DNA from 3 places in the Variovorax sp. M-6 genome. Region 1 is predicted to be linked to each of the others. Evidence: predicted binding sites of a transcription regulator. Region 1 holds the regulator's gene; each other region holds the start of a gene.
The links. The regulator HrcA, encoded in region 1, represses chaperone genes, less so after heat shock. The targets are predictions, from matches to a motif close to TTAGCACTCNNNNNNNNNGAGTGCTAA.
Positions count from the first base shown of each region.

Region 2: groES (co-chaperone GroES) is a predicted target of HrcA. The motif match lies at 2,249-2,275, and genes of this name have one in related genera.
Region 3: rpoH (RNA polymerase sigma factor RpoH) is a predicted target of HrcA. The motif match lies at 2,829-2,855, and genes of this name have one in related genera.

Region 1 is NZ_JBFREQ010000061.1:13,581-17,666, forward strand. It holds gene recN (DNA repair protein RecN) at 1-1,209, opposite strand, end outside; gene AB4Z46_RS34130 (NAD kinase) at 1,211-2,107, opposite strand; gene hrcA (heat-inducible transcriptional repressor HrcA) at 2,136-3,143, shown strand; tRNA gene AB4Z46_RS34140 (tRNA-Ile) at 3,181-3,257, shown strand; tRNA gene AB4Z46_RS34145 (tRNA-Arg) at 3,361-3,437, shown strand; partial or broken gene AB4Z46_RS34150 (Hsp20/alpha crystallin family protein) at 3,837-4,086, opposite strand, start outside.
Region 2 is NZ_JBFREQ010000014.1:125,771-129,856, reverse strand. It holds gene AB4Z46_RS17555 (HAMP domain-containing sensor histidine kinase) at 1-109, shown strand, start outside; gene groL (chaperonin GroEL) at 174-1,829, opposite strand; gene groES (co-chaperone GroES) at 1,878-2,168, opposite strand; gene AB4Z46_RS17540 (hypothetical protein) at 2,355-2,888, shown strand; gene AB4Z46_RS17535 (type IV pilin protein) at 3,166-3,633, shown strand; gene AB4Z46_RS17530 (GspH/FimT family pseudopilin) at 3,638-4,086, shown strand, end outside.
Region 3 is NZ_JBFREQ010000008.1:209,083-213,168, forward strand. It holds gene cyoE (heme o synthase) at 1-249, shown strand, start outside; gene AB4Z46_RS12140 (SCO family protein) at 258-863, shown strand; gene AB4Z46_RS12145 (DNA alkylation repair protein) at 869-1,702, shown strand; gene rpoH (RNA polymerase sigma factor RpoH) at 1,862-2,800, opposite strand; gene AB4Z46_RS12155 (Mpo1 family 2-hydroxy fatty acid dioxygenase) at 2,915-3,376, opposite strand; gene ftsY (signal recognition particle-docking protein FtsY) at 3,457-4,086, opposite strand, start outside.

The DNA of each region.
Region 1 (4,086 bases):
GAGGCCGGAACGGCTCGGTTGCGCGAAGGGCTGCAGCGCGACCTCGAAGCGGCCGCCCTTCATGCCGAGTTCCTGCATGGCCTGCGTGACCGCCTGCGCGAGCTTGGGCGCGGCCTGCTTGCGGGCCTTGGCCAGCGCCTTGGCCTCTTTCAGGTAGACCTGTTGCGCCGATTGCTCGGCGCGTTCGAGCCCCTCGAGGTCGCTCTGGGCGTCGAGCGCCTTCAGCTCGGCCTGCCAGCCGGCGAACAGCGCGGGCAGCTCGGCCGGTGTGCGCCGGTAGCGGCGGGCCAGGGACATCCAGAGGCCCATGCGTTCGTCCAGCTCGGCCAGCCGTTCGGGGTCGGTGTCGGCCTGGCGCAGGTAGCTGTGCAGCGAATGCGCGGCATCCGAGGCCTGGGCCACGCTGGAAGCGAGCACCTCGCCCAGCGCCTTGAATTCCGGCTCGATGTGCTCGCAGTTCTGCAGCAGCGTGAGCGCGCGGGCGAGCGCGGCCAGGGCGCCGCTGTCGTCGTCCTCGAGCGCGCTGCTGGCGCCTTCGGCGGCATCGATCAGTGCCTGGGCGTTGGAGATGCGGCTGTGGCTGGCCGTGAGTTCTTCCCACTCGTCCTCGCCCGGCGCCAGCTTCGCGACCTCGGCCACCTGCCATTGGAGGCGCTCCCGTTCGCGCAGCAGGGAGTCTTGCGCCGAGCGTGCGTTCTCGAGCGCGGCGATTGCTTGCCGCCAGCCTTGCCAGGCGGTCTCGAGTGCGCCGGTGTCGACGCCGGCGTAGGCGTCGAGCAGGCCGCGCACGGCGTCCGGCCGCGTCAGGCTTTGCCAGGCGTGCTGGCCGTGGATGTCGAGCAATCGGTCGCCGAGCTCGCGCAGCTGGGTGGCGGTGGCCGCACTGCCGTTGATCCAGCCGCGGCTGCGGCCCTGGAGATCGACCGTGCGGCGCAGCAACAGGGCATCGCCGCCCTCGAAGCCGCCTTCCTCCAGCCAGTCGGCCAGGCCCGGGTCGGTGTCGAACTCGACGCTCACGTCCAGCCGCTCGGCGCCTTCGCGCACCGAGCCGGCATCGGCCCGGTTGCCCAGCGCCAGCTGCAGCGCGTCGATCAGGATGGACTTGCCGGCACCGGTCTCGCCGGTGAGCACCGTGAACCCGCCGGACAGATCGAGCTCGAGCGCTCGCACGATCACGAAATCCCGCAGCGCAATGCGCCTCAACGCCATCTCAAGATCCCCCTTCGTTCCAGTGCAGTTTCCGGCGCAAGGTGTCGAAATAGCTCCAGCCCTTGGGGTGCAGGAAGCGCACCCGGTAGTCGGAGCGGCGCACCATCACCTTGTCGCCGATGGCCAGCGTGGCCAGCGATTGCATGTCGAAATTGGCGCTGGCGTCGCGCCCGCCGACCAGTTCGATCGTGACCTCGTCCGCGTCCGGCAGCAGCAGCGGCCGGTTCGACAGCGTGTGCGGCGCGATCGGCACCAGCACCCAGCCCCGCACCGCGGGATGCAGCAGCGGCCCGCCGGCCGACAGCGCATAGGCGGTCGAGCCGGTGGGGGTCGCGATGATCATGCCGTCGGCGCGCTGGTTGGCGACGAAATGGTGGCCCACTGTGACCCGCAGCTCGACCATGCCCGAGGTGGCGCCGCGGTTGACCACCACGTCGTTCATTGCCAGGGTGTCGAACACCGATTCGTCGCCGCGCATCACCCGCGCCTTCATCAGCGTGCGCAGGTCTTCCTCGTAGTCGCCGGCCAGCATCGGGATCAGCGTCGCCTGGTAGTTGTCGAGCGAGATGTCGGTGATGAAGCCGAGCCGGCCGCGATTGATGCCGATCAGCGGCACGTCGTGCGGCGCGAGCTGGCGACCGATGCCGAGCATCGTGCCGTCGCCGCCGACCACCAGCCCGAGCTCGCATTGCTGGCCGATTTCTTCCACCGTCAGCGCGGGGTAGGGGCCGGTTTCGACGGCGTCGGAATGCGATTTCTCGACGAACACCTTGCAGCCCTGCGATTCGAGGAAGGCGCCGATGCCTTCCATGACGTTGTCCTGCGCGCCGCATTGCGCCCGGGCGCCGGAGGCCTGGTATTTACCGATCAACGCGACATGCCGAAAGCGGGAGCTCATTCACAAATTACAACATTAAAATCATTCGATGCTGGACGACCGTGCCAAGTTGCTGCTGAAGACTCTCGTCGAGCGCTACATCGCCGACGGGCAGCCCGTGGGATCGCGCACGCTTTCCCGTGCGCCGGGGCTGGATCTGTCGCCGGCGACCATCCGCAACGTGATGTCCGACCTCGAGGTGCTCGGGCTGATCGCAAGCCCCCACACTTCGGCGGGTCGCATCCCGACCGCGCGCGGCTATCGGCTCTTCGTCGACACCATGCTGACCGCGCAGCGCGAGCAGTTCACCTCCGCGCCGAGCCTGGCGGCCGACCAGCCGCAGAAGGTGATCGCCAATGCCGCCCACCTGCTGTCGAACATGTCGCAGTTCGTCGGCGTGGTGATGGCACCGCGCCGTGCCTCGGTGTTCCGGCAGATCGAGTTCCTGCGGCTCGCCGACCGCCGGCTGCTGGTGATCATCGTCGCGCCCGACGGCGATGTTCAGAACCGGGTGATCTTCCCCGAGGTCGACTACTCGCAGTCGCAGCTGGTCGAGGCGTCGAACTACATCAATGCCCACTTCGCCGGCCTGACGATCGAGCAGGTGCGCGACCGCCTGCAGTCCGAGGTCGAGCAATTGCGCGGCGAGATCGCGGCGCTGATGCAGGCCGCCGTGCAGGTCAGCTCCGAGGTCATGACCGAGGCCCAGGACGAAGTCGTGATCGCGGGCGAGCGCAACCTGCTGGCCGTGACCGACTTCTCCAGCGACATGAGCCACCTGCGGCGCGCGTTCGAGCTGTTCGAACACAAGACCCAGCTGATGCGCCTGCTGGATGTCTCGAGCCAGGCAGAGGGCGTGCGCATCTTCATCGGCGGCGAAAGCCAGGTGGTGCCCTTCGACGACCTGTCGATCGTCAGCGCGAACTACGAGGTCGACGGACAGGTGGTCGGCACGCTGGGCGTCATCGGTCCCACGCGGATGCCGTACGAGCGCATGATCCAGATCGTCGACATCACCTCGAAGCTGGTCACCAACGCGCTGAGCCACCGCAAGTAGGGCAGGGCGCCGTGGCCCACTAGAATCCGGGGCGCGTGGGCCGTTAGCTCAGTTGGTTAGAGCAGCGGACTCATAATCCGTTGGTCCCTGGTTCAAGCCCAGGACGGCCTACCAGGCATTCATTGAAGTTCAGGTCTGCTCCCGCGCTCGGTCTTTTGCAAAACAAAAACCGATGCGTCGACAGATCCCGAAAATTGGCGCTATAATCGAAAGCTGTGCGGCTGTAGCTCAGTTGGATAGAGTACTTGGCTACGAACCAAGGGGTCGTGGGTTCAATTCCTGCCAGCCGCACCACTCTCTCGAATGGCCTAGAGGATTTATCTCCTCTAGGCCATTTTTTTTGTCTGCAGGCTCAAACAGCCGCGTTCCGGCGATCGAGTGTGGCGAAGCGAATGATTGCTGTCTTGCGCTGTCTCCCGGACTGCGCGGCGTCTGACACCAGGGAGAGTTGGGCTGGCAATACTCTCGGATTGAGGGGGGGCCGCCATGGAGTTGCTGCAGGCGCTCGCCGATGAGGAGTTGCCTCGTCCAGGTAGCCCAGAAAAAGCCCGCCGAAGCGGGCAAGACCTTGGAGGGTCGGAGGAGAAGCTTCATGGTCGAGCGCATCGCTGAACGCAGCATGAATGGGCCTGCGGGCAGTGGGAGACAGACGGGCTCGATCGACCGGTCTCCCCACGCGTCGCGCCCGGGCGCTCAGTTCACTTCCACATTGATTCGTCGCGGCTGAGCGTGCTCCGCCTTCGGAATCCGCAGCTTGAGCACGCCCTGCGCCAGCTCCGCCGAGATCTTCTCGGTGTCGAGTTCCTTGCTCAGCGTGAAGACCCGATGGAAGCGGGCGACGCCGACCTCGGTGTGGGTGGACTGCAGCCCGTCGGGCACCGTCATGTCGATCTCTCCTTCGATGGTCAGCGAGTCGGATTCGACGTTCAGGTGCAGTTTGTCG
Region 2 (4,086 bases), on a different contig from region 1:
CGGACTCGGGCTGGTCATCGTGCAGCGCATCCTGCAGCTGCACGGCAGCGACATCCGGCTCTTGCCCCGGCCCGAGAAGGGGGCCGTGTTCTCGTTTCTGCTGACATGAAAAAAGCCCCGCAGCTTGCACTGCGGGGCTTTTTGGCTTGGCTGTGGAGCCGGGGCCGGGGGAATTACATCCCCATGCCGCCCATGCCACCCATGCCGCCCATGTCGGGCATGCCGCCGCCGCCAGCACCGGCTTCGTCCTTCGGTGCGTCAGCGACCATGGCTTCGGTCGTCAGCAGCAGCGAGGAGACCGAGGCTGCGTTCTGCAGTGCGGTGCGGGTCACCTTGGTCGGGTCCAGGATGCCCAGCTCGAGCATGTCGCCATAGGTGTCGTTGGCGGCGTTGAAGCCGTAGTTGCCCTTGCCGGCCAACACTTCGTTCACGACCACCGAGGCTTCGCCGCCGGCGTTGTTGACGATCTCGCGCAGGGGCGCTTCGATGGCCTTGAGCACCAGCTTGATGCCGGCGTCCTGGTCGGCGTTGTCGCCCTTGAGCTTGTCGCCCACGGCTTGCTTGGCGCGCAGCAGGGCCACGCCACCACCGGCAACCACGCCTTCTTCCACTGCAGCGCGGGTGGCGTGCAGGGCGTCTTCGACGCGGGCCTTCTTTTCCTTCATTTCGACTTCGGTGGCAGCGCCGACCTTGATCACTGCAACGCCGCCGGCCAGCTTGGCCACGCGTTCCTGCAGCTTTTCGCGGTCGTAGTCGCTGGTCGCTTCTTCGATCTGCACGCGCACTTGCTTGACGCGGGCTTCGATGTCGCCAGCGGCGCCGGCGCCGTCGATGATGATGGTGTTTTCCTTGCCCACTTCGATGCGCTTGGCTTGGCCGAGGTCGGCCAGCGTCACCTTCTCGAGGGTCAGGCCCACTTCTTCAGCGATGACCTTGCCGCCCGTCAGGATGGCGATGTCTTCGAGCATGGCCTTGCGGCGGTCGCCGAAGCCAGGCGCCTTGACGGCCACGACCTTCAGGATGCCGCGGATCGTGTTGACGACCAGGGTCGCCAGGGCTTCGCCTTCGACTTCTTCGGCAATGATCAGCAGCGGACGGCCGGCCTTGGCGACTTGCTCGAGCGTCGGCAGCAGGTCGCGGATGTTGCTGATCTTCTTGTCGAACAGCAGCACGAAGGGGTTGTCCAGCAACGCCGATTGCTTCTCGGGGTTGTTGATGAAGTAGGGCGACAGGTAGCCACGGTCGAACTGCATGCCTTCGACGACGTCGAGTTCGCTGTCCAGCGACTTGCCGTCTTCGACGGTGATCACGCCTTCCTTGCCGACCTTGTCCATCGCGTCAGCGATGAGCTTGCCGATGGTTTCGTCGCTGTTGGCCGAGATCGAGCCGACTTGCGCGATTTCCTTCGAGGTGGTCGTGGGCTTGGAAGCCTTCTTGAGCTCGGCGACCAGGGCGGTGACCGCCTTGTCGATGCCGCGCTTCAGGTCCATCGGGTTCATGCCGGCAGCCACCAGCTTGAAACCTTCGCGAACGATGGCTTGTGCCAGCACGGTCGCGGTGGTGGTGCCGTCGCCGGCGTTGTCCGACGTCTTGGAGGCCACTTCCTTCACGAGCTGGGCGCCCATGTTCTGCAGCTTGTCCTTGAGTTCGATTTCCTTGGCCACGGACACACCGTCCTTGGTCACGGTGGGGGCGCCGAACGAGCGCTCCAGAACCACGTTGCGGCCCTTGGGGCCCAGGGTCACTTTGACTGCGTTGGCGAGGATGTTGACACCTTCGACCATGCGCGCGCGGGCTTCACCGCCGAAGACTACGTCTTTTGCTGCCATGAGATTTCTCCGAGATTCAGTTTGATAGGGGAATGAAGGGGCGAGAAGTTACTTCTCAACCACTGCGAACAGGTCGTCTTCCTTCATGACCAGCAGTTCGTCGCCATCGACCTTGACGGTCTGGCCGCTGTACTTGCCGAACAGGACGCGGTCGCCGACCTTGATGTTCATTGCGATCAGGTCGCCCTTGTCGTTCTTCTTGCCAGGGCCGACGGCCAGAACTTCGCCTTGATCCGGCTTCTCGGCGGCGTTGTCGGGGATCACGATGCCCGAGGCGGTCTTGGTTTCGCTTTCAATGCGCTTGACGATCACGCGATCGTGCAAAGGACGAAGTTTCATTGCATCTCCTGATAGGAACGGGGGTTTGGTCTGGGCGACGGCGTGGTGCCGACGCCACATTCGTTGTGAAGCGGCTGCTGTTAGCACTCAACTCCAACGAGTGCTAATGATAAGGGTGTTTTAGGGCATTTCAAGGCGGGCCGGACTTTTCGCCTGCTGAAGGCTGCGCGGTGCTAGATTGCTTCGATGAACAGACGCCGGGCCCTTCTCGCCGCCCTGTTGGTCGGGGTGGGGCTCAGTGTTGGCGTGGTGTTCCTGGTGACGGAATATCCCCTGCCGACGTCGCACAAGGACCTGCCCTACCTGGACATTCGGGTGGGCGACGTCCCTGCCGGTGTCCCCAAGTTCTTCCTCTGGAACGATGTGCCCTTCGCCCTCGTGCGCACGTCCGGCGAGATGCTCGACGACCTTCAGGCGCAAACGCCCCACACCTGGAGTCAGCACCCGATCCCGGCGGATCGTCCCGCGTTCTTTGTCTATTCCCTGGTGAGTCCGGTCCTTGGGTGCGTGGCCCGGCACGCCCCCAAGGGGGCCTTCCGCTTCGCGCCCGAGCGCCTGTGGCAAGGGGGGTTCTACGACCCTTGCCACTTTGCCGAATGGGACTATGCGGGGCGCGCGATCCGGCAGTACCCGGATCAGGGCGAATGGATGCGGGTGGCCGATCTCGACGTGCCTGCGTTCGAGCTCAGGACGCCGGACACCTTGCGAATCCATCGGTGAGTGCGGCCGGTGCGCCGGTCGAGGCTTGATGCGATGGCGCCGGGTTCCGCCCGGTACGTCCGCCGCCCTCGATGTGGACGAAGACACACCGCCTGTCGGTCGAAATAAGCCTTTCGTCACTTTTCCCACGAAACAGCGGCATAGGAAAAGCTCGATATCTACCAAATGTGATAATTTCACATCCACTTGTACTTTGTGACATTTTGAAATTATTTCCCGCAGCGTGCCTCTGATCCGATCGAAGGGTCGAGGGCCGCGCGATGAAGGATGCAGCCCGATGGTTCAGTCTCTGGAACAGATGCCGATGGGGTCGATGTCGGCAAGCTCGAACGTCCCTTGGGGCGGGCGGGTGCGCGGCTTCACGTTGATCGAGGTGATGATCACCGTCGCGATCGTCGCGATCCTGGCGGCCATCGCATACCCGTCCTATGCGTCGTACATCCGCAAGGGGAAGCGGGCGACCGCGCAGGCGGCCTTGATGGACCTCGTCAGCAAGGAGCAAACCTACCTCCTTGACCGGCGTGTGTACACCAACTCGCAGGCGGATATCGGTTTCACGATGCCTGCCGAAATCCAGGGGGCCTACACGATCGAGGTCGTCTGCTCTCCGGTTGACTGCAAGTCCGGCGGCTTCACGGCAAAGGCCATTCCGGCAGGGAGCCAGAGGGTGTCGAACGAGCAGGAGATCACGATCACCGACACCGGCGTCAAGACGCCGGACGCCTCGGGCTACTGGGGCAAGTGACGCGATGGCAAACCCGGAGGCATTGACCCCAGTTCGGCGCGCCACGCGGCGCGTTCGCCAGGGCGGCTTCACGGCCATCGAGCTGATGATGACCCTGGCAGTCGTCGCCATCCTGGCGGCGCTGGCCGCGCCCTCGTTCCAGCAGCTGATTGCAACGCAGCGCATCAAGTCCATCGCCTCGGCGCTGAATGAGTCGCTGTGGGTCGCTCGCAGCGAGGCACTCAAGCGCAATGACAAGGTGGCATTCAAATTCACGAATTCGGGGGACGACACCGTAGTCGGGGACTGGAAGATCACCCAAAGCAGCGACGGAACGGGTACCGCGCTCCATCAACAGTCGGGCTCCCCCTCCGTGGTGTCCACCACCTCGCCGAGCGGCGACTTGCTGTTCGTCTTCAACTCTTCCGGCCGGCTGACCTCTGGCGGTTCGTCCTCGATCAAGCTCAGCGTCCC
Region 3 (4,086 bases), on a different contig from region 1:
TTCACGCGGCTGCAGGTGCTGCTCTACACCTTCATCCTCTTCGCCGCCTGCCTGATGCCCTTCATCTACGGGATGAGCGGCTGGCTCTACCTGGTGGTCGCGATCGGCGTCAGCATCGGCTTCACCGGCTATGCCTTCGCGCTGTGGCGCAACTACTCCGACGCGCTCGCGCGCAAGACCTTCCGCTTTTCACTGATCCACCTGAGCGTGCTGTTCGCGGCACTGCTGGTCGACCACTACCTCCGATGATCGAACCCATGAACAAGCGGCAATTGCTCAAAACCCTGGCCTGGACCGGCGTCGCCGCGGTCGCGGGCGTCCAGCTCGCGGCTTGCACCGAAGCCAAGCCCAGCTTCCATGCGGTCGACATCACGGGTGCCGACTACGCCAGGGATTTCTCTCTGACCGATGCCGACGGCAAGACTCGCACGCTGGCCGATTTCAAGGGCAAGGCGGTGGTGCTCTTCTTCGGCTATGCCCAGTGCCCCGATGTCTGCCCGACCACGATGAGCGAGATGGCGCAGGTCAAGCAGCAGTTGGGCGCCAATGGCGACAAGCTGCAGGTGCTGTTCGTCACCGTCGACCCGGCACGCGACACGCCGGAAGTGATGAAGGCCTACATGGGCGCCTTCGACCCTTCCTTCGTCGCCCTGATTCCAACGCCCGACCAGCTCACGGCGCTTGCGAAGGACTTCAAGGTCTACTTCAAGAAGGTCGACGGCAAGACGCCGACCAGCTATTCGATGGACCACTCGGCCGCCAGCTTCGTCTACGACCCGCAGGGCCGCCTGCGGCTCTACGCGCGCTACGGCGCCGGCGTGGCGCCGATGGTGGCGGACCTCCAGGCCCTGCTCAAGTCCTGAGCGCCGTGGCCTCGGTCGATCACCTGCTGCAGCGCAAGGGCGCCTTCCGCATGGCGCTGATCCCGCCCGAGGTGCTGGAGGCACTCAACGAAGGCCTGCTCGAGACCGTCAATCTCAACGAATTCATGGCACTGGAACTGCCGCGGCTGGCACGCAGCGTGGCCGCCCAGATCGGGCTCGACGCGGCCAGCGAACGCCTGGGCGACACCTTCGCGATGCTGGCCGCCTTCAAGCCGATGCAGCGCCACGGCCACATCGCGCGGGCGCTCTACGACCTCACGGCCGCGCACCCCGAGCGCGACGCGGTGGCCCATCGGCTGGCCACCCATCCGAGCGACGTGGCGCGCTGCTGGGCGACGCAGTGGATCCCGATGTCGGGCCTGTCGCTGGCCGGGCAGCTGAAGGCCACCCGACGCTTTGCGGCGGATCCGCATTTCGGCGTGCGCGAGATGGCATGGATGGCGGTGCGCGACGCCACCATCAGCTCGCTCGCCGAGGCCCTGGAGCGGCTGCAGCCCTGGACGGCGGACCCGGACCCGAACATCCGCCGCTTCGCCAGCGAACTGACTCGGCCTCGCGGCGTCTGGTGCGCCCAGATCGAGCGCCTCAAGGCCGAGCCCTGGCTGGCCCTGCCGCTGCTGGAGCCGCTCAGGTCGGACCCGAGCCGCTATGTGCAGAACTCGGTTGCCAACTGGCTCAACGACGCCAGCCGGACGCAGCCGGATTGGGTCGAGGCCACCTGCACGCGCTGGCTGGCCGAAAGCGATTCGGCCGAAACCCGCTACATCGCCCGCCGGGCGTCGAGGACGCTCCTGAAGCGCGCACCCGAAGCCCAATGAAAAAGCCCCGCAAGCGGGGTTTTTTTGCTTTTTGTTCAACGGCCGGCGCAGCCAGGCCCCTTCGTGAAACGCCGCGGAACCGGCTCCGCCGGGCCGCTGGCGTTGCCCCCGGCAGGGGGTGGGCGCCCGACACGAAGTGCGGGCAACCTGGGGGTGAGCTCAAAACTCCGCGAGGGCCTTCTTCATCTTCTTCATCGCCGCCACCTCGATCTGGCGAATGCGCTCGGCGCTCACGCCGTAGACCGCAGCCAGGTCGTGCAGCGTCATTCCGCCCGAGCCGTCGTCGTTGACCTTGAGCCAGCGCTCCTCGACGATACGGCGGCTGCGCTCGTCCAGGGCTTCCAGCGCGGTCGAGATGCCGTCGGTCGACAGCCGGTCGCGCTGCCGCGATTCGAGCTGCGCGGTCGGCTCCTGCGTGGCGTCGGCCAGATAGGCGATCGGGCCGAAACCGTCGTCGCCGTCATCCGACGGGCTCGGATCGAGCAGCACGTCGCCACCCGAGAGCCGGGTTTCCATCTCGATCACTTCCTCGGGCTTCACGTTGAGCCGGGTGGCCATCTGCGAAACCTCGTCCGGGCTCAGCGTCTCGCGGTGGGTGCCACCATCGACGGCGGCCGAATCGGCCTTGAAACCCTGCTTCATCGAGCGCAGATTGAAGAACAGCTTGCGCTGGGCCTTGGTCGTCGCGACCTTGACCATGCGCCAGTTCTTCAGGATGTACTCGTGGATCTCGGCCTTGATCCAGTGCATGGCGTAGCTCACCAGCCGGACGCCCTGGTCGGGATCGAAGCGCTTGACGGCCTTCATGAGGCCGACATTGCCTTCCTGGATCAGGTCGCCGTGCGGCAGGCCGTAGCCCAGATATTGGCGGGAGATAGAGACGACAAGGCGAAGATGCGACAAGATGAGCGCACCGGCGGCTTCGAGGTCGTTGTTGTCGCGCAGCTTGCGCGCGAAGCCCTGCTCCTCTTCGAGCGTCAGCAAAGGCAGGCGGTTGGCTGCCGAGATGTAGGCGTCCAAGTTACCCAGCGGCGGCACCATCGACCAGGGGTTGGCGACGGCGAGCTGGTTGGCAGAGGCTCCAGACAGTGTTGTCATTCGGGAAACTCCTTCTTTCATGGCCATATTAGCACTCGGTTAGAGGGAGTGCTAAGGCAAGGGTTCCCCCTTATTTTCTATGGGGTCGATAGCCTGGGTTGCAGGCTTCCGGGCCTACCAGCGGAGGCCGAGACGCTCGAAAAGCCTGGACAGCACGAACAGCGGGCCGACCCAGAGGTATTGGATGTCCTCGAAGAAAGAAGGTTTCCGGCCTTCGATCTTGTGGCCGATGAACTGGAAGATCCAGGCCACCACGAAGATGACGGCGGACACCGGCAAAACAAGATCGCCCATCGCATGCACCAGCGCCAGCAGGGCGACTGTGCCGACCAGCATGGTTGCGAGGAAGGCCGGGGAGCGCAGCGTCGCGTAGTAGACCAGGCTGGCCGCCACGAAGACGTAGGCCGCCCAGGGATGCAGCGCGAACAGCAGCCCCACGATGCTCAGCATGATCGCCGGGATGGCGACCATGTGGATCGCCTCGTTGGTCGGGTGGCGGTGGCTCTCGCCGTAGTGGGCGAGCAGGCGGTCGACCTTGCGGTCGGCGCCTGCGAGGGGGGCGGCAGCGGTGTTCATGCGGGTCTCCTGGCGGCCTCTTGGCGGGCTCCGACCATGATGCCAGAGCACCCTCCGGCGCACAAACGGCCGCCGGAGCGCTATCCGAGCAATGCCTGGGCGAATTCGCGGGCGTCGAAGGTTTCCAGGTCTTCGAGCTTCTCGCCGACGCCGACGAAATAGACCGGGATCGGCCGTTCGCGCGCGATCGCGCACAGCACGCCGCCCTTGGCGGTGCCGTCGAGCTTGGTCACGACCAGCCCGGTCAGGCCCAGCGCCTCGTCGAAGGACTTGACCTGCGCCAGCGCGTTCTGGCCGGTGTTGCCGTCGATCACCAGCAGCACCTCGTGCGGCGCCGTCGGGTCGGCCCGGTTGACGACCCGCTTGATCTTCTTGAGCTCGTCCATCAGGTGGATCTGGGTCGGCAGCCGGCCGGCGGTGTCGACCAGCACCACGTCCTTGCCGCGCGCCTTGCCGGCGTTGACCGCATCGAAGCTCACGGCGGCCGGGTCGCCGCCTTCCTGGCTCACGATCTCGACCGTGTTGCGGTCGGCCCAGACCAGCAGCTGCTCGCGCGCCGCGGCCCGGAAGGTGTCGGCCGCGGCCAGCAGCACCGAGGCGCCTTCGTTGGCCAGGTGCTTGGTCAGCTTGCCGATCGAGGTGGTCTTGCCGGCGCCGTTGACGCCGGCGACCATGATCACGGTCGGCGTGTGCTCGCCGATCACCAGCGA